One region of the Chromobacterium sp. CCUG 30098 genome, then DNA from elsewhere that is predicted to be linked to it. Evidence: riboswitches for the same ligand, from Rfam matches in the RefSeq annotation. Region 1 holds a riboswitch; the other holds the start of a gene.

The links. A riboswitch is a leader RNA that binds a small molecule or an ion and turns the genes downstream of it on or off. The one in region 1 is predicted to bind cobalamin.
Region 2: another riboswitch for cobalamin. It lies ahead of QUG03_RS14410 (TonB-dependent receptor domain-containing protein); the one in region 1 lies ahead of QUG03_RS07925 (HoxN/HupN/NixA family nickel/cobalt transporter).

What each region holds. Positions count from the first base shown of each region.
Region 1 covers NZ_JAUCGS010000002.1:486,689-491,107, reverse strand. The annotation lists gene QUG03_RS07935 (cobaltochelatase subunit CobN) at 1-335, opposite strand, end outside; gene QUG03_RS07930 ((2Fe-2S) ferredoxin domain-containing protein) at 332-661, opposite strand; gene QUG03_RS07925 (HoxN/HupN/NixA family nickel/cobalt transporter) at 658-1,704, opposite strand; cobalamin riboswitch at 1,813-1,995, opposite strand; gene cobD (threonine-phosphate decarboxylase CobD) at 2,101-3,087, opposite strand; gene cbiB (adenosylcobinamide-phosphate synthase CbiB) at 3,080-4,021, opposite strand; gene QUG03_RS07910 (cobyric acid synthase) at 4,152-4,419, shown strand, end outside.
Region 2 covers NZ_JAUCGS010000006.1:14,032-18,450, forward strand. The annotation lists gene QUG03_RS14400 (histidine phosphatase family protein) at 1-385, opposite strand, end outside; gene cobT (nicotinate-nucleotide--dimethylbenzimidazole phosphoribosyltransferase) at 382-1,425, opposite strand; cobalamin riboswitch at 1,575-1,819, shown strand; gene QUG03_RS14410 (TonB-dependent receptor domain-containing protein) at 2,001-3,851, shown strand; gene cobU (bifunctional adenosylcobinamide kinase/adenosylcobinamide-phosphate guanylyltransferase) at 3,861-4,394, shown strand; gene QUG03_RS14420 (cobalamin-binding protein) at 4,391-4,419, shown strand, end outside.

The DNA of each region.
Region 1 (4,419 bases):
TCCTGCTGCAGCGATACCGGCGCGCTGCACAGCGCTTGCAGCTCCGGGTCCGGCTCGCCGGTGCCGCTGAGCACGATGACCGCGGTCTGCAGCCGGCGCGCGTGGGCCAGCAACCGCTCCAGGCCGGGTATCGCGTCGGCGCGGCCCAGCACGCGCAGCACGATGGCGCGGGCCTGGGCCAGTTGGCCGTCCAGCAGTGCTTGCATCGCGGTCTCGTCGGCAATGCCTTGCAGCGAGATGCCAGACACGGAGGGGAAGTCTTCCGGCCAGCGCGCGCGCGACAGCGCGGCGAGATCGGTGCCGGCGTGGCTCAACAAGGCGAGTGCGGCGCTCATGCCTGCGCCTCCGTTTCGATGTCGCCGACGCCGGTTTTATGGAACACCAATTCCTCGACCGGAACGCCGCCCTTCAGATGCTGGCAGACGATGCGTTCGATATCGCTTTCATTCACCTTGCGGTACCAGACCCCGTCCGGATACACCACCATCACCGGGCCTTCCTTGCACACGGCGAAGCAGTGGCTGCGGGTGCGCTTGGCGCGCAGGCCTTCGCAAGCGTCTATGCTGCGGCCCAGGTGCAGGAACATCGCTTCCGAACCCTGGCCGTCCGGCGTGCAGCGCGGGCCGGTGCACATCAGCACGTGTTTGTCGTGGGTTCTCATCGCGCCTCCGGCGTCAGTTGGTCAAAACGCTTCCATTTATAAATGGCGGCGGAGGCAAGCCACGTCAGCAGGAACACGCCGATGACGAAGTAGCCGAAATGAGCCAGATCGTCGTTGAGCGCTGAGATCAGGTCCCAGAAGCCACCGGTGAGCTGCAGCTTGTCCGCCAGCAGGCCCAGGCCCTCCAGCCCGCCAATGCCGACGGCGACGAGGACGGAAACGAAGGTGATGGTCAGGTTGTACCAGAGCTTGCGCACCGGATTGACGAAGGCCCAGCCGTAGACTTCCACCATCATCATGCTGTCCAGCGTGTCCACCAGCGCCATGCCGGCGGCGAACAGCGCCGGGAACACCATGATGTGCCACAGCGCCACGCCGTTGGCGCTTTGCGAGGTGGCGATGGCGAACAGGCCGATTTCAGTGGCGGTGTCGAAACCCAGGCCGAACAAAAAGCCGATGGGCAACATATGCCAGCTCTTGGTCACCATGCGAAACAAGGGCTTGAGCAGGCGCGCGATCAGGCCGCGGTTGTTCAGCAGCAGATTCAGCTGCTCGTCGCAAATGGCCTCGCCGGCGCGGGCGCGGCGGAAAGCGCCCCATACCGCGCGCAAGGAAGACAGATTGATCAGCGCCAGCGTCAGCAGAAAGAAGGCCGACACGCTGGTGCCGATAACGCCGCCTATCTCCTTGAAGCCGGCGACGCGGCTTTGCAGCGCGCTGGCGGCGAACACGATCAGGGCGACGGCGATGACCACCACCGCGGAGTGGCCGGCGGAGAAGAACAGGCCCACCGCCGACGGTCGGCGGCCTTCCTGCATCAGCTTGCGCACGGTGTTGTCGATGGCGGCGATGTGATCGGCGTCCACCGCGTGGCGCAGGCCGAACAGATAGGCGAGCAGGGCGGTGGCGAGTTGGGCCGGGTGATCGGCGAAGGCGGCGAAAGCCCAGGCCCAGGCCAGCAGATTGGCCAGGATCAGCCCGGCGAGTATCGGCGCGTGCTGCGCCAGACGGCGGCCGGCGGACGGCGCGGTGGATGAATGCATGGTGCCCTCGGAGACGATTTCCGTCGCGCAAACGAGGGCACAGGTCGCCGAGTGTTCATGAGCGGCGCATGTGCGTATCCCCCGGTACACCCCGCCCGGTTTCTGCTTGCGTCGACACGTATGACGGCCGGTCTCCTGGCTCGCGCGTCGCCGTCCGGCGCCGCCTTCCCGGCCCGTTTAGGGGCCAGTGGCTTTAGGCGTGGACTCTGCGCTTACAGTTGCGGGGGCAGCCGCGGTCTTGCACCGCGTTCCCGTTTCACCCTCTGAGAACCTGTTACGAGCTGCCGCGCATCTTGGCTGGCGAGCTCGCACACAGGTTTTTGGGGCACCGTCATGATGGGGTCGGATGATACGTGACAAAAACCAGGCTGTGAACAGCTGGCGTTTTGATTTTAATTACAATCGCCGCCAATCCGCCAAGGCCTGTTCCAGCCGCGCCCAGTCCTGTTCGCCGCTAGGCAGGCCAAAGCGCAAGCTGGGCAGGGACTCGAAATAACGGCTCAAGATGCCGAGCCCCGCCAGATGGCGATGCAAGGGCCGGCTGGCCTCGCCGGGAACCCACTGGAACAGTTCGCAGCCGCCGGCCGGGGCGAGCCCGTGCCGCTCCAGACAGTTCCGCAGCCGCGCGCTATCGCGCAGCAGCTTGCTCCTCATGGATTGCTGCCACGCGGTGTCGCCAAGCGCCAGCGTCACCGCTTCGCGCGCCGGACCCGCCATGGCCCAAGGCCCCAGTTCCTCGGCCAAGGCCTGCCGCAGCGCGGCCTGGGCGAACACGAAACCGGCGCGGGCGCCGGCCAGGCCGAAGAATTTGCCGACCGAGCGCAGCACGATCAGGCCCGGCTTGCCGATATGGGGGAGCATGCTGTCCCGCGGCGACGCATCCAGAAACGCTTCGTCGACCAGCAGCCAGCCGCCGCGTTCCGCCAGCCTTTGCCGCCAGTCTTCCAGCAAAGCCGGTTCAAAACGGTCTCCGGTGGGGTTGTTGGGGTTGCAGATTTGAACCACGTCCAGCTGATCAATATTCGCGGCCAGCCCGTCCGGCGTGAACCGTTCCACGCGGTGTCCGCGCCTTTGCCACTGGTAGGGGTGTTCGGCGTAGCACAAGGTCAACATGCCGACGCGGCAGGGCGCTCGCAGCCGCGGCAGCACCTGGATGGCGGGTTGAGAACCGGCCACCGGCAACAGTTGCCCGCAACCGTAATATTCCGCCGCCGCCGCTTCCAGCCCGTCTTGGTCCTGCGGCAGCCGCAGCCAGCCGTCGGCGGACAGCGGCGGCACTGGCCAGCCATTGGGATTGACGCCGGTGGACAGGTCCAGCCAATCCCCAGGCGGAATACCGTATTCAGCGGCCGCGCGCAGCAGGCCGCCTCCGTGTTCAAGCATGCATGACTCCAATCAAAACAGCCCACAATAGGGAAAGACCGGCCCACAGCCATGCGCCGCGGCCGACCAAGCGCACCGCGCGGCCGATGTCCTGATGCGTGGGCGCGGGGCCGCAGCCCAAGGGCGGGCGCTCCTTCCACTGGCCATGGTAGCGCGCGCCGCCGCCAAGGGAGACGCCCAGCGCGCCGGCGCCGGCCGCCATCACGGGGCCGGCGTTGGGACTGTACCAAGTGGGCGCCTGCGCTCTCCAGCAGCGCCAGCCGCTTGCCGGGTGGCCCAGCAGCAAATAGGTGAGGGCGGTCAGCCGCGCCGGGACATAGTTCAACACATCGTCGAGGCGGGCGGCGGCCCAGCCAAAATGCAAATAGCGGGCGTTCTTATAGCCCCACATCGCATCCAGCGTGTTGGACAGCCGGTACAGTACCGCCCCGGGCGCGCCCAGCAGCAGAAACCAGAACAGCGCGGCAAAGACCGCGTCGCAGCCATTTTCCAGCACCGACTCAATGGTGGCGCGGGCAATCCCGGCCTCATCCAGCTCGCTCGTGTCGCGGCTGACGATCCAACCCACCCGTTCACGGGCCAAGGCGAGATCGCCGTCGGCCAGCGCCTGTCTGACCACCTCCGCATGCTGAGCCAAGCTCCTGGCGCCCACCGCCAGGTAGAGCAGAACAAGCGGGACAATGGCTGACAGCAGCGGCAGCCGGGCCAGCAGCCAGGCCGCCAGCGTCAGAGGCAGGATCAAGAGTGAAACGGAGAGGGCGCCGCGCAGACGCATGCGCCAGCGGGGCTCGGCATCGGGCGAGGAGGGGTAGGCAAAGCGCTCAACGGCCCGGGTCAGTCGACCGAAGCCGACCAATGGATGCCAGCGCCGCGGCTCGCCCAGCAGGCGGTCCAGCAACAGCGCTAGCGGTAGAAACAATGCGGAATTCAACACACAACCTTATATAATGGCCGACCGCCGCTTGGAGGTATCCAATGCGCAAATTTTTAGGGTTTGGGATGGCCGGAATGAATCAAGCCGCCATTCTAAGCCTTGTTCGCCATCTATGTGCAGGGGGAATGCCATGGCCAAGACCATCATGATTCAGGGCGCCACGTCCGATGCCGGCAAGAGCGCGCTGGCCACCGGCTTGTGCCGGCTGTTGGCCCGCCGTGGCGTGAGGGTGGCGCCGTTCAAGCCGCAGAACATGGCGCTGAACAGCGCGGTGACGGTGGACGGCGGTGAGATCGGCCGCTCGCAGGCGGTGCAAGCGCAGGCCTGCGGGCTGGAGCCGCATACCGATATGAACCCGGTACTGTTGAAGCCCAACAGCCATACCGGTTCTCAGGTCA
Region 2 (4,419 bases), on a different contig from region 1:
GCACTCGGGTGCGGAAGCCATCGTAAGCTTCGCCGCCCGGCGGCGTCAGCTCCCCGGCCGCCAGTTTGGCGCGCCAGTCCGGATAGCGCTGCGCCAGCACCTGCACGTCCATGCCGTCCCAGTCGCCAAAGTCCATTTCCGCGAAGCGCGGGTCCACTTTCAGCGTCAGCGAGCCGTGCAGAGCGTGCTGGACCGCGAACTCGCGGCAACGCTGCAAAGGCGAGCTGGCCATCGCCGTCACCGGCGCCAGCGCGCAAATGCGCTGCCAGCTTTGCGCCATCTGAATGTGTCCGGTGGCGTTCAGCGGCAGATCGCAACTGCCGATCAAGCGGCCCTCATGATCGATTTCGCCGTGACGCAACAGGGTCAGGGTATAGGGGTTCATTCCGCTTTTCCGGTGATGCCCGCCTCGGCGAAGGTGGCCATCTCGTTGTGCAGGCGGATGGCCATTTGCAGCAAGGGCACGCACAAGGCGGCGCCGGATCCCTCGCCCAGATGCATGCCCAGGTCCAGCACCGGCTCCAGCTTCAGCGCGTGCAGCGCCAGCAGGTGGCCGGTTTCTTCCGAGCGGTGGCTGGCCAGCAGCCAATCTCCCGCGCGCGGCTCCAGCGCCAGCGCGCAGAGCGCGGCGGCGCTGGAAATGAAGCCGTCCACCAGCGCCGGCGCGCCTTGCGCGGCGCTTTCCAGATAGAAGCCGGCCATGGCGGCGATTTCCAGGCCGCCCAGCTCGGCCAGGATGTCCAGCGCGGACAAATCGCGCTCGGCGACGCGGGCCAGCGCGGTGCGCACCACTTGGCGCTTGGTGTCCAGGCCGGCCTCGTCCAGGCCGGTGCCGCGGCCGACGATGCGCTCCGGCGGCAAGTCCGCCAGCCGGCAGATCAGCGCGGCGGACGCGGTGGTGTTGCCTATGCCCATGTCGCCGGCGATCAGCAAATTGGCGCCGCCGTCCAGCGCGCGGCGCGCGGCCAGGCGGCCCACTTCCAGCGCGGCCTCCGCCTGTGCCGGCGTCATTGCGGCCTCCCTGGCCAGATTGCCGGTGCCGGCCCGCACTTTGGCGTGGACGATGGGCAGCGCGGAGACGTCGCTGAGCACGCCGGCGTCCACCACCTCCAGCCTGGCGTCCAGGCTTTGCGCCAACACGCAGATGGCCGCGCCGCCATTGGCGAAATTGCGCACCATTTCGCCGGTCACCACCGAGGGATAGGCGGATACGCCTTCCGCCGTCACGCCGTGATCGCCGGCGAATACCGTGATCGCCGGCCGCAGCGCGTCCGGGCAGACCTTGCCCTGCCAGGCGGCGAAGCGGCAGGCCAGCTCTTCCAGCCTGCCCAGGCTGCCCGCCGGCTTGGTGAGTGTGGCCTGGCGGGCGCGGGCGGCCTGGTAGGCGGCGAAATCGGGTGAGCGAAAGGTATCGATGAATGTCATGAGATGGCCAACTCCAGCCTGGATGAGAGAGTGATTCAGCGGCGACTTTAAGCGATAGCCCGCCACCGGGGCAACCCGCAGCCGGTGGACGATTTGATCCTAACTAAACATATTTCTTTTGGCGCCATCCCGTCGGGATGCTCTCCGGTATAATCCGGAACCTAGCAGGTGTCCGCGGCTCAAGCGCCGCGGATGAAACGGGAAGCCGGTGCAAGACCGGCGCTGCCCCCGCAACGGTAAGGCCTGGCGTGTGAAGCTGTTCAACCGAGTCGCGCTCGATGCGCGAGACGTTGAACCTCAACGCCCAGGCGATGCAAGGGCCACTGTCCATCGGATGGGAAGGCGCATCGCCGCAAGGCCGAGCCCGGAGACCGGCCTGCTGGCATGCGCGATCATGGAAACCACACTCGCGCCCGCCCAATGGCCGCCCGGAAGGCGGCCGCACTGGAGTATCGCGGGGAGGCGATCCGACAGACGGCCCGGCGTCCTGCCGCGGCGTCCCCCTTTTCATGCCTTCTTCGCACTCTTCCTAACCATGCCGCCCTGGCGGCCAGATTCCATGTGGAGTGTGTTTCATGTTCAAACCCCAACAATGCGCCTTGCTGGTCTCGCTGGTCTGCGCCGGCCAGGCCTATGCCGCCAATGTGCCCGAGTTCGCCGGGGATCCGGTAGTGGTGACGGCGGGCCGTGTGGCGCAACCGCTGTCGCGCACGCTAGCCGATGCGACTGTGGTCACGCGCGAGGAAATCGAAGAAAGCGGGGCGCAAACCCTGCAACAAGTGTTGTCGCGTCAAGCGGCTGTTTCTATCGCCAGCAATGGCGGCCCAGGCAGCGCCAGCAGCATCTATATCCGCGGCAACAAGGATAGCCATACGGTGGTGCTGGTGGACGGCGTGCGAATTTATTCCGCCACGCTCGGTACCACGACGATTCAGAATATTCCATTGGCCCAGATCGAGCGCATTGAAATTCTGCGGGGGCCTGCGTCCAGTTTATACGGCGCAGACGCCATCGGCGGGGTGATTCAGATCTTCACTCGCAAAGGCGAGGGCGAGCCGCGATGGAACGCGGGGGTTGAGTTTGGCAGCCGAGGCACCGGCAAGCTAAGCGCCGGCGTAGCGGGGAAGTCAGGAAATACCGCTTATAGCCTGCAGCTGTCGCACGCTCAGTCCGATGGTTTTTCGGCGACGAATTCACGCAACACGTATTACTACAACCCGGACAATGATGGGTATCGCAATGATAGCTATGCCGCTAGCCTGACGCAGACCTTGTTGCCGGGCCATGATTTGACTGTGCGTCTATTCCAGACCTTTGCGGAGGCTGACATTGACTATACCAGTGCGTGGAAGGGGCAGGATCGCTCCAAGTCGCGCCTGACTGGGCAGAGCGTTGAATCAAAAAATCGTTTCAACGATGTCTGGACAAGCACTCTGCGTTTTGCCCGCAGTCAGGACAAGTCCGAGGAGTTTCATAACGGCAATTTCGATCGACGTGCCAGCTTTTTTCAGACAACGCAGAACGAATGGCAATGGCAGAACGACTTGAATACCAAGGTTGGCTTATTTATTTTGGGCGCCTCCCATTTGGACCAGAAAATCGCTAGCGATGGTATCTATACCAAAAACACCCGCACCACCAATGCCGGATTCGTGAGCTACCAGTTGGAGTTGGGCAAGCATCTTCTGCAAGCTAGCCTTCGAAACGATCATGATGATCAATTTGGGGGGAAGATGACCGGTAAAGCCGGTTATGGCTATCATTTCGCCGATGGTTGGCTTGCGCGTGTAGGTTATGGCACAGGGTATAAAGCACCGTCCTTTAACGATCTGTACTATCCGGGCAGCGGCAACCCCAATCTAAAGCCGGAGAGTTCAAAGAATACAGAACTGGCTCTGCAATACCGAAAAGATGGCCGTTCGGCTAGCTTGACCCTATTCCAGAACAAAGTGGAGCAGTTGATTCAGTGGGCGCAAACCGACCCCACGGATTTCAATTCATGGCGCCCGAGCAATGTGGATCGCACAACGATCCGGGGGCTGTCATTGGAGGCGGGGGCCCAATGGCTCAGTATCGACTGGCAAGGTAACTTGACGCTGATGGATGCGCGAGACGATAAGACAGGCAATTGGTTGGCAAACCGGCCGCGCCAGAGTGCCAGCGTATCCGCCGCTAAGCAGTGGGAAAAATGGACGCTGGGAGCGGAGCAGCAAGTCGCGTCGCGCAGAGCGGGAGATGCGGCTAATTCGGAGGCCAAAGCGCTGCATGGTTACGGCGTGACCAATATTTTTGCCAATTATCGTTTTGCCAAAAATTGGACTGCCACGGCTCGAGCGGACAATCTGTTCAATCGTGAATATGAAACCGCTTATGGGTACAACACCGGCGGACTGGGTGTTTTCCTTGGGGTTCGTTTCAGTCAGTAAGGAATTCCCATGCCCCACCTGATCACCGGCGGCGCGCGCAGCGGCAAGAGCCGCTACGCCGAAACCCTGGCCTTGGCCCACCCGGGCCCGGTCTGCTATCTGGCGACGGCCGAGCTGCGCGGCGGCGACGCCGAGTTCGCCGCTCGCGTCGAACACCATCGTCGACGGCGTCCGGCGGCGTGGTCGCAAGCGGAGGCCGGCCGCGGCTTGGCCGCCGAGCTGCTGCGTCGCGACGCGGCGGGCGGCCTGCTCTTGGTCGACTGCCTGGGCATGTGGCTGATGCGCTTTTTCAACGAGAACGGCGGTTTCGACACCGCTGGTTTCGAACAGGAACGCGCCGCGCTGCTGGCGGCGCTGGAACAGGCCCGAGGCGAGGTGCTGCTGGTCAGCAATGAAATCGGCTGGGGCGTGGTGTCGGCCAATGCCCAGACCCGATGCTTCGTCGACGAGCTGGGTCGGGTGAATCAAGCGGTGGCGGCGGTCTGCCAGCGGGTGACGCTGGTGGCCTGCGGCTTGCCGCTGGTGTTGAAAGGCGAGACATGAGACGGTCGCCGGTTCTGGCCTTGCT